2 regions of the Paenibacillus sp. BR2-3 genome follow, and region 2 is predicted to be linked to the other one. Evidence: predicted binding sites of a transcription regulator. Region 2 holds the regulator's gene; the other holds the start of a gene.
The links. The regulator CtsR, encoded in region 2, represses protease genes until heat stress. The targets are predictions, from matches to a motif close to ATGGTCAATAAAGGTCAAACA.

Region 1: the regulator CtsR is predicted to act here: its motif matches at 2,274-2,294, upstream of clpP (ATP-dependent Clp endopeptidase proteolytic subunit ClpP).

The regions. Positions count from the first base shown of each region.
Region 1 covers NZ_CP126311.1:167,297-173,596, forward strand. Annotated here, with positions in the region: gene PaeBR_RS00850 (SIMPL domain-containing protein) at 1-686, shown strand, start outside; gene PaeBR_RS00855 (GDSL-type esterase/lipase family protein) at 868-1,506, shown strand; gene clpP (ATP-dependent Clp endopeptidase proteolytic subunit ClpP) at 1,590-2,186, opposite strand; tRNA gene PaeBR_RS00865 (tRNA-Arg) at 2,379-2,453, opposite strand; gene PaeBR_RS00870 (sugar-binding transcriptional regulator) at 2,748-3,800, shown strand; gene gap (type I glyceraldehyde-3-phosphate dehydrogenase) at 3,917-4,927, shown strand; gene PaeBR_RS00880 (phosphoglycerate kinase) at 5,098-6,279, shown strand.
Region 2 covers NZ_CP126311.1:4,474,978-4,481,277, reverse strand. Annotated here, with positions in the region: gene eis (enhanced intracellular survival protein Eis) at 49-1,218, shown strand; gene PaeBR_RS21700 (CtsR family transcriptional regulator) at 1,544-2,005, shown strand; gene PaeBR_RS21695 (UvrB/UvrC motif-containing protein) at 2,036-2,560, shown strand; gene PaeBR_RS21690 (protein arginine kinase) at 2,589-3,653, shown strand; gene clpC (ATP-dependent protease ATP-binding subunit ClpC) at 3,690-6,155, shown strand.

The sequences.
Region 1 (6,300 bases), 700 kb from region 2:
GACTGAGCGGAGCATTCAAGGGTCCGGAAAAGGCCTTTGCCGAGGATGTGCAGAGAAACGTTGTTAGCGTAGTCGGAAAAGGAGAGCTGTCGATCAAGCCGGATATCGTGTATCTATCCATTGGCGTCGATACATCAGCGGCAACAGCCCAGGAAGCGCAAAAAAGTAATGGAGCCAAGATTGCCAAGCTGACCGCTCTTTTGAAGAGCACATGGGGTATTGCGGACAAGGATATTCAAAGCACCCAGTTCTATGTACAGCCCAATTACAGCTACAGTGAAAAAGAAGGCCAGAAGGTGAAGGGGTACAATGCCCACCATACCCTGGAGGTAGCTTACCGTAATCTGGATAAAGTTGGCTCGCTGCTCGATGCTGCTTCCGTCGCTGGCGCGAACAATATCGGCAATGCCCGCTTCGCTATCGAAGATTCCTCAGCTTTTGAAGCACAGGTCATTGAGAAAGCAATGGCTAACGCCGACGTTAAAGCAGGGGCGATTGCCAAGGCTGCCAAACGCAGTCTCGGTATGGTCATCAATGTAAGCCAGAACGACATCAGCAACAACCCTATCTACTACGAAAACTTGAAAATGCAATCAACTGCGGCTGATTCCGCCGGAGGCACCTCTGTGCAGCCGGGTGAGGTCAAGGTTACAACTATGCTCAGCGTTACGTATGAATTGAAATAGATCATCCGTAATCTGTTCAGCGAATTACTGCCTAATGGAAGCAGTCCGTTTGACCGCTTGAAATAAGGATTTAAAAGATGTCCTCCGCGATTGCCAGCCGAGGACATCTCTCTGTTACGCAGTCCTCCTACCCTTCATATGCTAAAGAAAGGATCTAGCTTATGAGGGGAGGAGGTAACTTATGGGTTATCAGTATACCGCGATTGGTGATTCTTTGACGACCGGCTTTGGGGCTTTGCCGGGCAACGGCTTTGTACCGGTGTACCGAAGAATGGCAGAGACAAGCTTGGGCACAACTGTGAGTTCCACGAATCTGGGAGTGAATGGATCAACCACAGCGGAGCTGGGACAGCGGTTACGGAATAATACGTTATACCGGATGGCGCTGCGGCAATCCGATCTAATTACCCTTTCGATAGGCGGCAATGATCTGATTCGTGCCGCTAAGTCTGCAGCCGCACAGCAGGGGGATTCATCAAGAATACTCAGCGGAGCCTTGCAGGAATGCAAACGGAATTTTACCGGGATTATGGGGACAATAGCAGAACTGAAATCAGGAGCCCGCGAGCCCTATATCATCCGGATTGTTGGTTTATATAATCCTTTCCCGCAGTTTGGGGAAGCGACGGAATGGGTGCTGCATTTCAATCGTTATGCTTCACAATATACTAACGGGGTCTGCAGATTTGCCGCCATATACAGTCATTTTGCCGGAAATGAGAAGGCGTTGCTGTCGCTGGATCATCTGCATCCGAACGGGCGGGGATACCGTGTAATAGCGGGACAATTGAATGCACTAGGTTACGGATGGCTAAGATAACACAAGTATATATAGAAAAATAACCCGTATTTGCCGGAGAGCAGATACGGGTTATTTTACATTCCTATGATGGCTGAACTTTCTTACACACCGCTTGCCAGTGGCTTCTCGATAACCTTATCAACGATACCGTATTCAGCTGCATCAGCAGCACTCATGAAGTAATCGCGGTCTGTATCCTTCTCAATCCGCTCCAGCGGTTGGCCGGTACGCTCAGACAGGATGCGGTTCAGCTTGTCGCGAAGCTTGAGGATACGGCGTGCACGGATCTCGATATCTGTGGCCTGGCCTTGTGCGCCGCCCAGAGGCTGGTGAATCATAATTTCACTGTTCGGCAAAGCGAAACGTTTGCCCTTGGCGCCTGCGTTAAGCAGGAAAGCTCCCATAGAAGCAGCCATGCCCACGCAGATGGTGGAGACGTCCGGTTTAATGTATTGCATTGTATCAAAAATAGCCATACCCGCAGTAATGGAACCACCCGGACTATTCACATAGAGATGAATATCCTTCTCCGGTTCCTCGGCAGCCAGAAACAGCATTTGCGCGATGATGGAATTGGCTACCACGTCATTAACCTCTGTTCCAAGGAAAATGATGCGGTCCTTCAGCAGGCGGGAATAGATGTCATAAGCTCGCTCGCCGCGGTTGCTTTGTTCTACGACCATAGGAATATAACTCACGTGGAAAACCTCCTTGATATTGGCTATTGTAATGTCCTTCTTTGTTACTCTTACCGTAATAACCACATGATAAACAAATTCAAACAAAAAGTCAAAGAAAGTCAAACTTATTGCAAAAAAAAAGAGCCATCCACTGGCACTTTGGTTAAAGTATACTATGAGCGTTGTAAAAATACATATTCATATAAAAAATGGCGCGCCCGCCAAGAATCGAACTTGGATCTCAGGCTTCGGAGGCCTACGTCATATCCATTGGACCACGGGCGCAACAAAATTCATTATACTACAGGCATAACCTAAAAGCAAGATATATCTAACAACTCTTCAGCTCAGGATGTAGCGGCCCCATTGCATGAAGCACTGCGTCAGCATTTCTATTTAGGGGTCCATTTAACGGCAATAATGTATAAGAAGAAAAGAGGTTGTGAATTCTACTCTCGGAGCACTTGCTTTCAGGGCAATATTTGGTTAGAATATGGGTGGGACTTAAAAAGTGAGCCCGGGACATTTTAAGACCATGAACAAGGGGATAGAGAAAGACGAAGTTGCAGGAGTGAAAGCATGCGTAACTTATTAGAAATACAAAAGCAGCTTCTGCCTGATCTCATGGAAACCCTTAAGAGACGGTATACGATTCTTCATCAGATCATGCTGTCCGATATTATTGGCCGCAGAACGCTGGCCGCTTCACTGGATATGACGGAGCGAACCCTGCGTGCCGAGACGGATCTTCTGAAATCGCAGGGGCTTGTCGAGATCGAGAGTGTAGGGATGCGCATCAGCGATGCCGGTCGAAACTTGCTGGATCTGTTGGAGCCAGTCGCAAAGAGCCTGTTTGGTCTGGATGATCTGGAGGAGAAGATTCGGGCTACATACGGTCTGAGTAAAGTAATCATTGTGCCTGGCGATTGTGAAACCTCGCCATTCACCAAACGCGAGCTTGGTCGCGCAGGTGCCAAGGCGCTGCTCGGTGTACTGAGGTGCGACGACACGATTGCTGTTACCGGCGGCTCTACACTGGCCGAAATGGCGGATCAGCTTACACCGCCGCTAACCCTTTCCTACAAGGATGCCTGGTTCGTACCGGCACGCGGAGGTTTGGGAGAAAGCATGGAAATTCAAGCGAACACCATTGCTTCCACGATGGCAAAACGGGTTGGAGCGCAATACCGGCTGCTTCATGTCCCGGATCTGCTTGGTGAAGATGCCTACCAGTCACTTGCCCAGGACTCCAATACCCGGGAGATTGTGCAGATCATCCGCCGTTCACGTATTATTGTGCACGGAATCGGGGATGCCATAGAAATGACCCGCCGCCGGAAGCTGGATGAGGCAACGGTCTCTGAAATTCAGGGGGAAGGCGCGGTAGCCGAATCGTTCGGTTATTACTTTAATGAAAAGGGCGAGGTTGTCCATACTATGCTAACAATGGGATTACGTCTTGAGGATATTATCCGGACGGAAGTCATAGTCGGTATAGCCGGTGGTAGACGCAAGTCCAAAGCTATTCATGCGATGCTCCGGTTCGGCCAGGAGAATATTCTGGTCACAGACGAAGCAGCTGCAGTTGAAATCGGCAGAGAAATTGATGAACAAGTACATTTAGTGCATTAGCTTCCATTATGTGGGGAGCGCAATCCGACATTTTGCATTATACTTAACATTGTTGTCTTGACAAGCTTTACGGCCTGTCTTGAATAAATAAAACGAAATCTAGGAGGAACTATTCAATGAGTGTAAAAGTTGGTATTAATGGTTTTGGACGTATTGGACGCCTTGCATTCCGCCGTATTCAAAATGTAGAAGGTATCGAAGTGGTAGCTATCAATGACTTGACAGACGCTAAGATGCTTGCTCATTTGTTGAAATATGATACAACTCAAGGAACTTTCAAAGGTGATGTTGAAGTACATGACGGATTCTTTAAAGTAAACGGTAAAGAAGTTAAGGTTCTTGCGAACCGCAACCCAGAAGAATTGCCTTGGGGCGAGCTCGGTGTTGACATCGTTCTGGAATGCACAGGCTTCTTCACAACTTTGGAAGCAGCTGAGAAGCACTTGAAAGGCGGAGCTAAAAAAGTCGTTATCTCTGCACCAGCTACAGGCGACATGAAAACTGTCGTTTACAATGTAAACCATGACATTCTTGATGGTACTGAAACTGTAATTTCCGGTGCTTCTTGCACAACGAACTGTTTGGCTCCTATGGCTAAAGTATTGAACGACAAGTTCGGTATCGTTGAAGGCTTGATGACTACTATTCATGCTTACACTGGCGACCAAAACACTTTGGATGCTCCACACGCTAAAGGTGACTTCAGACGCGCTCGTGCAGCTGCTGAGAACATCATCCCTAACACTACCGGTGCTGCTAAAGCAATCGGTCTGGTTATCCCTGCCCTTAAAGGCAAACTTGATGGTGCAGCACAACGTGTTCCAGTTGCAACTGGTTCCCTGACTGAATTGGTAACTGTTCTTGATAAGAACGTAACTGTTGAGGAAATCAATGCAGCAATGAAAGAAGCTTCCGATCCAGAAACTTACGGCTACACTGAAGATGAAATCGTGTCTTCCGACATCAAAGGCATCACTTTCGGTTCCCTGTTCGATGCTACCCAAACTAAAGTATTGACTGTTGGCGACAAACAACTGGTTAAAACTGTTGCTTGGTATGATAATGAAATGTCTTACACTGCACAATTGGTTCGTACTTTGGAGCACTTTGCAAAAATCGCCAAGTAATATCGACTTAATATAAGTCCAGCTTAAGAGCGGAAACAGAACTTCATTGTTTCCGCTCTTTCTGAGAATATAAGCAAAGTATAAGTTCACTTCATACTTTGCTTATATTTCTTGAAAGTATATTCCTTGGATTCCTGATTGTATAAATTTTGGGTGTGGAGGAAACAGACATGAACAAGAAGAGTGTCCGTGATGTAGAAGTAAAAGGAAAACGCGTATTTGTACGCGTGGATTTCAACGTTCCTATGGAAGACGGCAAAATCACAGATGATACCCGTATCCGTGAAACACTTCCAACGATTAAATACCTGATTGAGAACGGTGCAAAGGTAATTTTGGCGAGTCATATGGGCCGTCCTAAAGGTCAATTCGTAGATTCCATGCGTTTGACGACTGCAGCTGAACGTCTGTCTGAGCTGCTCGGCAAACCGGTAGCAAAGGCTGATGAAGCTATTGGCGAAGCGGTAAAAGCTCAAATCGCCGAGCTTGGCGAAGGCGATGTAATCGTACTTGAGAATGTCCGTTTCTACCCAGGCGAAGAAAAGAATGATCCTGAACTGGCGAAGCAATTCGCTGAGCTTGCTGACCTGTTTGTCAATGATGCTTTCGGTGCGGCACACCGCGCTCACGCTTCGACAGAAGGCATCGCTCATTTCTTGCCGGCTGTATCCGGTCTGCTCATGGAGAAGGAATTGTCCGTTCTGGGTAAAGCACTTTCCAATCCGGAACGTCCTTTCACGGCGATCATTGGCGGTTCCAAGGTTAAAGACAAGATTGACGTTATCGATAACCTGCTGACTTTGGCTGATAATGTACTGATCGGCGGCGGCCTTTCCTACACGTTCACTAAAGCTCAAGGCTTCGAAATCGGCGAATCCCTTGTAGACAACGAAAAAATCGACGCGGCCCTCGGATTCATCGAGAAAGCAAAAACGCTTGGCAAAAATTTCTTGCTTCCGGTAGACGTAGTGGTTGCTGATAAATTCGGCGCGGATGCCAACACGAAAGTAGTTAGCATCAATGAAATTCCGGCAGGCTGGATGGGTCTGGATATCGGGCCGAAAACTGCAGCAATGTATGCTGACGTTATCAAGAACTCCAAGCTGGTTGTATGGAACGGACCTATGGGCGTGTTCGAAATCGACATTTTTGCCGAAGGTACAATTGCAGTTGCCAAAGCTTGTGCTACCACTGAAGGCTACACTGTAATCGGCGGCGGGGATTCCGCAGCTGCAGCGGAGAAATTCAACCTGGCTGACCAAATGGATCATATCTCCACTGGCGGCGGCGCATCACTCGAGTTCATGGAAGGCAAGGCGCTTCCTGGCGTAGAAGCACTGAACGACAAGTAAGACGTAGAAGGAGGCAAACAA
Region 2 (6,300 bases):
AAGCATCCCTACAATAAGAATAAAATGAACACTCATGGGGTGACGTTTATGGAGATCAGGCAATTGCATTCCAATGAATTTGAAACCAGTTTAAGCTTGTCCGAATATGCATTTCAATACACGCTTTCCGGTAATGATCGAGAAAAGGCCCAAAAACGGTTCAAACCTGAGCGGGTATGGGGTATTTTTGATGAGGGGAAACTCAGTGCCCAATTGACTTTGCTTCCGCTGCAGGTATACATACAAGGTCGCTCCCTTCCGATGGGTGGCATTGCGGGTGTAGCTACATGGCCTGAAAACCGCAGACAAGGACTGGTGGCCAAGCTCCTGACCCATGCGCTGGAAAAGATGAATGAATCCGGACAAGTCCTGTCTTTCTTGCATCCATTTTTAATTCCTTTTTATCGCAAGTTCGGCTGGGAGATCTACTGTGAATATAAGAAATACACTATACCCGTCGCTAAATTACCGCAGAAAACTGACGTGGAAGGAATCGTTAAACGCAATGTGAAGGATATTGAACTCATGAACTCTTTATATAGTGCTTTTGCTTCCAAATATAACGGAACACTGGATCGGAGCCGGGACTGGTGGGAACAATTGGTTGTGGATGAGGATGGACATAATGCGGTCTTTTATTCGCCGCTCGGGGCGCCCGAAGGTTATGTTCTTTATAAAATAGAAAAAAAAGAGCTGATCATCGACGAGTTCGTCTATTTAACCCAGCAAGCCTTCCGGGGATTGTGGAGCTTCCTCTGCAATCATGATTCCATGATTACTCAGGCCTCCCTGAAGCTGGTTCCGGCCGATGATATTCTTCCCTATTTGCTGCCTGATCCGCGTATCCCCCAAGAAAACTTTCCTTATTTTATGGCACGGATTGTTAATGCCAAAGCCTTTATAGAAGGCCTTTCTTTTACGAGGGGGGTTCAGAATAAAGTCACTATTTACGTCAAGGATAACTATGCCCCGTGGAATGAAGGTTTGTGGGAGTGGACTCTTGATGGAGAGGGTCAGGCGTCTTTCGTGCATAATGAGGGAGATCCACAGCAAGTGGATCTGACTTGTGACATTGGAGCGTTAACCGTACTTCTGCTTGGCTATAAACGTCCGGAGGAGTTACACCGTTTTGGTAGCCTGACCGGGAACCCTTCTGCCGTCGCATGGTTGGAAAAGGCGGTTCCGCGTGCACAAACGGCTTTATTAGACTTCTTTTAGAAAATAAGAGGAGTACACTTGGAATTGTCTGAGAATATGTTATAATATGAATAAGTCAAAGAAAGTCAAAGTCAACGAAGCTTGCCGCTGGACTATAAAGGAAACGGAATCCCCTAATTCATAACCACTAAGTATGTGAAGTACAGGGATGTGGTCACACTAAGAAGGTCGATTGTCCAAATATCGAAGAGCTCCGTACATAAGCTGTGCTAATGCAGCCTGGATTCGGATTTTTGCTCTTTGGTTAAGCTTCCTTTATAGGTTGTCGCGGGACAGGCGGTATTAGCCAGCTGGACTATAAGCTTCAAACACTGGAGGATGAGTGATGCGTAATATCTCCGATATTATCGAACAATATCTGAAGAATATTTTGCATGAAAGTCCTGAAGCTACGGTGGAAATTCAGCGTAATGATCTGGCGGACCAGTTCTCCTGCGTACCGTCACAGATTAATTATGTTATCAGTACACGCTTCACATTGGAAAAAGGCTATCTGGTGCAGAGTAAACGCGGCGGTGGCGGTTATATTCGCATTCAACGCTTTGAGTTGCCTCAGAATGTAGCGCTGTATGCTCACCTTAATCACACTATTGGGAATGAAATTGACCAAAGCGCTGCCGAGGGACTGATTTATCAGTTGGAAGAAGCCTGTTTTCTGAGCGAGCGAGAAGCGTGTCTCATACGCGCCGCCGTTTCGCGGGAATGCCTGACCATCAAGCTTCCGTATCGGGATGAGATTCGTGCCAAGCTTATGAAGGCGATGATAATTTCATTATTAGGCAAATAATTGTCAATCTGAGGGAGGGACTCCGCCGTTATGCTCTGTCAGGAATGCGGTGTCAAACAGGCAACACTCCACTTCACCAAAATTGTGAATGGGGAGAAGACAGAATTTCATATTTGTGAGAGCTGTGCCCGGGAAAAAGGTGAACTCATTCCAGGAACATCCGGAGGGTTTTCCATTCATAGCCTTTTGTCAGGCTTGCTCGATCTGGAAGGACCGGGTAAAGAAAAATCTGCTGCCGCCAAAATAGCGCAAACGCAGACCTGCGAGGAATGCGGCATGACCTACTCACAATTCAGCAAACTGGGACGGTTCGGCTGCAGTTCCTGTTATAAATATTTTAACAGTGGTCTGGATCCCCTCTTTAAGAGGGTTCACGGCAGTACATTACATGTCGGGAAAATTCCAAAACGAGCCGGGGCACAAATAGCGTACAGACGGCAAATTGAGGAAATGAAGCAGGAATTAGGCATAAGTATTCTGCAGGAAGAGTTCGAAAGGGCCGCAGAGCTGCGGGACCAGATTCGCCGACTTGAAAAAGAAATTGCACAAGAGTAAAGTCTTTGATATATAGGGAGGACACGACATGCCAAATCTCCGGTTTACCGAACAAGCACTAAGCGACTTTATGCGCAGTGGCGGCAGCCATTCCGAGATTGTCATCAGCAGCCGTGTTCGGATCGCCCGTAATTTGCAGCACATTCCTTTTCCGCTGCTGGCTTCAATTGAGCAATCGGAAGAGGTACTGGAGCAGCTTACTCCCGTATTTAAAGGAGAAGAGGCGACGGAATACGGTTCTTTCCAGCTGGTTAGGCTTGATGAATTAGAGGATCTGGACAAAAAGGTATTGGTTGAGAAGCATCTCATCAGTCCCAGTCTGGTCAGTGATTCAAAAGGCGGAGCTGTGATGATGAATGAGGATGAGTCCGTCAGTATCATGATTAACGAAGAAGATCATCTTCGCATACAATGTTTGTTCCCCGGCTTTCAGGTTCAGGAGGCATGGGAACGTGCTACAACTATCGACGATATTTTTGAAGCTTCAGTGGATTACGCCTTTGATGATAAAAGAGGTTATCTGACCAGCTGTCCCACCAATGTGGGAACAGGACTAAGAGCCTCGGTCATGATGCATTTGCCCGCATTGGTAATGAGCCATCAGATTAATCGTATCCTGTCGGCTGTGAATCAGGTAGGATTAACCGTAAGAGGGATTTATGGTGAGGGCAGCGAAGCGGTTGGGAATATTTTTCAAATTTCCAACCAGATCACACTAGGTCAGACCGAAACGGAAATTATCGACAACCTTCAAAGTGTGGTTATGCAGATCATTGAACATGAACGAAATGCCCGTGAACGCCTGCTTGCCGATTCCGCGCTGCGGATAACCGATCGGGTCATGCGCTCGTACGGTATTTTATCATATGCAGCAGTACTGGAGCTTAAGGAATCGGCCCAACGATTGTCAGATATCCGGCTGGGGGTTGACCTCGGCATTCTGAAGGGTCCTTCAGTTTCTATAATGAACGAACTGAACGTCAAGACACAACCGGGATTCCTGCAGAAGATGTTCGGTGACGAGATGAGCAATACCGAGAGGGATATGTACCGGGCGAAGCTGCTCAGGGAAACTTTGGGAACCAAATATTAATTATAGATATTAATTATTCATGGAGGTGCAGGAGATATGATGTTTGGGAGATTTACGGAACGCGCACAAAAAGTGCTGGCGCTGGCGCAGGAAGAAGCCGTACGTTTGGGACATAACAATATCGGCACAGAACATATTTTGCTCGGTTTAATTCGTGAAGGAGACGGCATTGCTGCGAAAGCTTTAATCGGTCTCGGTCTTGGTCTTGAGAAAATTCAAGATGAAGTGGAACAATTAATCGGCAGAGGCCAGGAGCAGCCTACGAACATTGCCTATACTCCACGCGCCAAAAAAGTCATCGAGCTCTCGATGGATGAAGCCCGCAAGCTGGGACATACCTACGTCGGGACAGAGCATATTCTGCTCGGACTGATCCGTGAAGGAGAAGGCGTAGCTGCCCGTGTGCTGAACAACCTTGGTATCAGCTTGAATAAAGCTCGTCAACAGGTTTTACAGCTTCTGGGAAGCAGCGATTCGGTATCCAGCCATAGCGGCTCGCCGGTTAACGTCAGCACCCCAACACTGGATGGTCTGGCACGTGACCTGACGGCTTATGCCAAGGATGGTAATCTGGATCCTGTCATCGGCCGCAGTAAGGAAATCGAGCGTGTCATTCAGGTGCTTAGCCGCCGGACCAAGAATAACCCGGTGCTGATTGGTGAACCGGGGGTTGGTAAAACAGCTATTGCCGAAGGATTGGCCCAAAAAATTATTAATAACGAAATTCCGGAGACCCTGCGTGACAAACGGGTAATGACACTGGATATGGGCTCTGTAGTTGCCGGTACGAAATACCGCGGTGAATTTGAGGACCGTCTGAAAAAAATTATGGATGAAATCCGCCAGGCAGGTAACATTGTACTCTTCATCGACGAGCTGCACACCTTAATCGGGGCAGGCGGCGCAGAAGGTGCGATTGACGCCTCCAATATCCTTAAACCGGCTTTGGCCCGTGGAGAATTGCAATGCATAGGCGCTACTACATTGGATGAATACCGCAAATATATCGAGAAGGATGCCGCATTGGAACGTCGTTTCCAGCCGATTCGTGTGGAGCAGCCTTCACCAGAGGAAGCCGTACAAATTCTCTACGGATTGCGTGACCGTTATGAAGCTCATCACCGTGTGAAGATTACGGACGAAGCTATTGAACAAGCTGTGAAGCTGTCCGATCGTTATATCCCGGACCGTTTCCTGCCGGACAAAGCGATTGACTTGATCGATGAAGCAGGCTCTAAGGTAAGACTTAACTCTTACACCATACCGCCGAATCTGAAGGAACTGGAAATGCGTCTGGATGATATCCGCAAGGAGAAGGACTCTGCTGTACAAAGCCAGGAGTTCGAGAAAGCGGCTGCCTTGCGGGATACGGAGCAAAAAATCCGTGAAGAACTGGATTCCACCAAAAACCAGTGGAAAGAAAAGCAAGGCCGTACGGATTCCGAAGTTACACCGGAGGATATCGCACAGGTCGTGGCCATCTGGACCGGAATCCCGGTCAGCCAGCTGAAGGAAGAGGAGACGGAACGCCTCCTTAATATGGAATCCCTGCTGCATCAGCGGGTAATTGGCCAGGATGAAGCTGTCAAAGCCGTCAGCCGGGCACTGCGCCGGGCACGTGCGGGTCTGAAGGATCCAAAACGTCCAATGGGCTCATTTATTTTCCTCGGACCGACAGGTGTCGGTAAGACGGAATTGGCCCGCGCACTCGCTGAGGGGATGTTCGGTGACGAGAATGCCGTTATCCGTATTGATATGTCGGAGTATATGGAGAAGCATTCCACATCCAGACTGGTTGGAGCGCCTCCGGGATATGTAGGATATGAGGAAGGTGGACAATTAACGGAGAAGGTTCGCCGTAAGCCATACTCTGTAGTTCTGCTGGATGAAATCGAGAAGGCGCATCCGGAAGTGTTTAACATTCTGCTGCAGGTGCTGGAGGATGGACGCCTGACGGATTCTAAAGGACGGGTAGTCGATTTCCGTAATACATTGATTATTCTGACCTCAAACGTTGGAGCGCAGGCCATCAGGAAAAACTCCACGCTTGGCTTCACAGCTGTGCAAGACGCTGGTGCAGATTACAACAACATGAAGGGCAAAGTGATGGAAGAGCTGAAAAAGAGCTTCCGTCCCGAGTTCCTCAATCGTATTGACGAAATCATTGTATTCCATTCACTGGAAGAAAAGCATATTGCCGAAATCGTCACGCTGATGTCTGAGGAGCTGCGCAAGCGGCTGCGTGAGTATGATGTTGACTTTATACTCACTGATCAAGCGAAGGCCTTCCTGGCTAAAGAGGGTTATGATCCAGCCTTTGGTGCAAGACCGCTGCGCCGGGCAATCCAAAAGCATATTGAGGACAGACTCTCTGAGGAGCTGCTTAGAGGAAATATTCAAAAAGGTGACTCGCTGATCATTGATGAGGTAAATGGTGAACTTACAGTGGTCAAGGTTGAGGCTGTATCCCATGAAGCTGAAGTACAATCGGAAAAGGAATAAAATAAATCAGTTTAGCAAGCCCCCCGACCGATTAGGTTCGGGGGCTTTTGCATTGGATATAAATCCAATTGCAAATAGCCTTTCGCTGTAAGGGCAGAAATGGTAAACTTTTAAGGAAGAGAAAGTTATCTGCAATTTAAAGCTT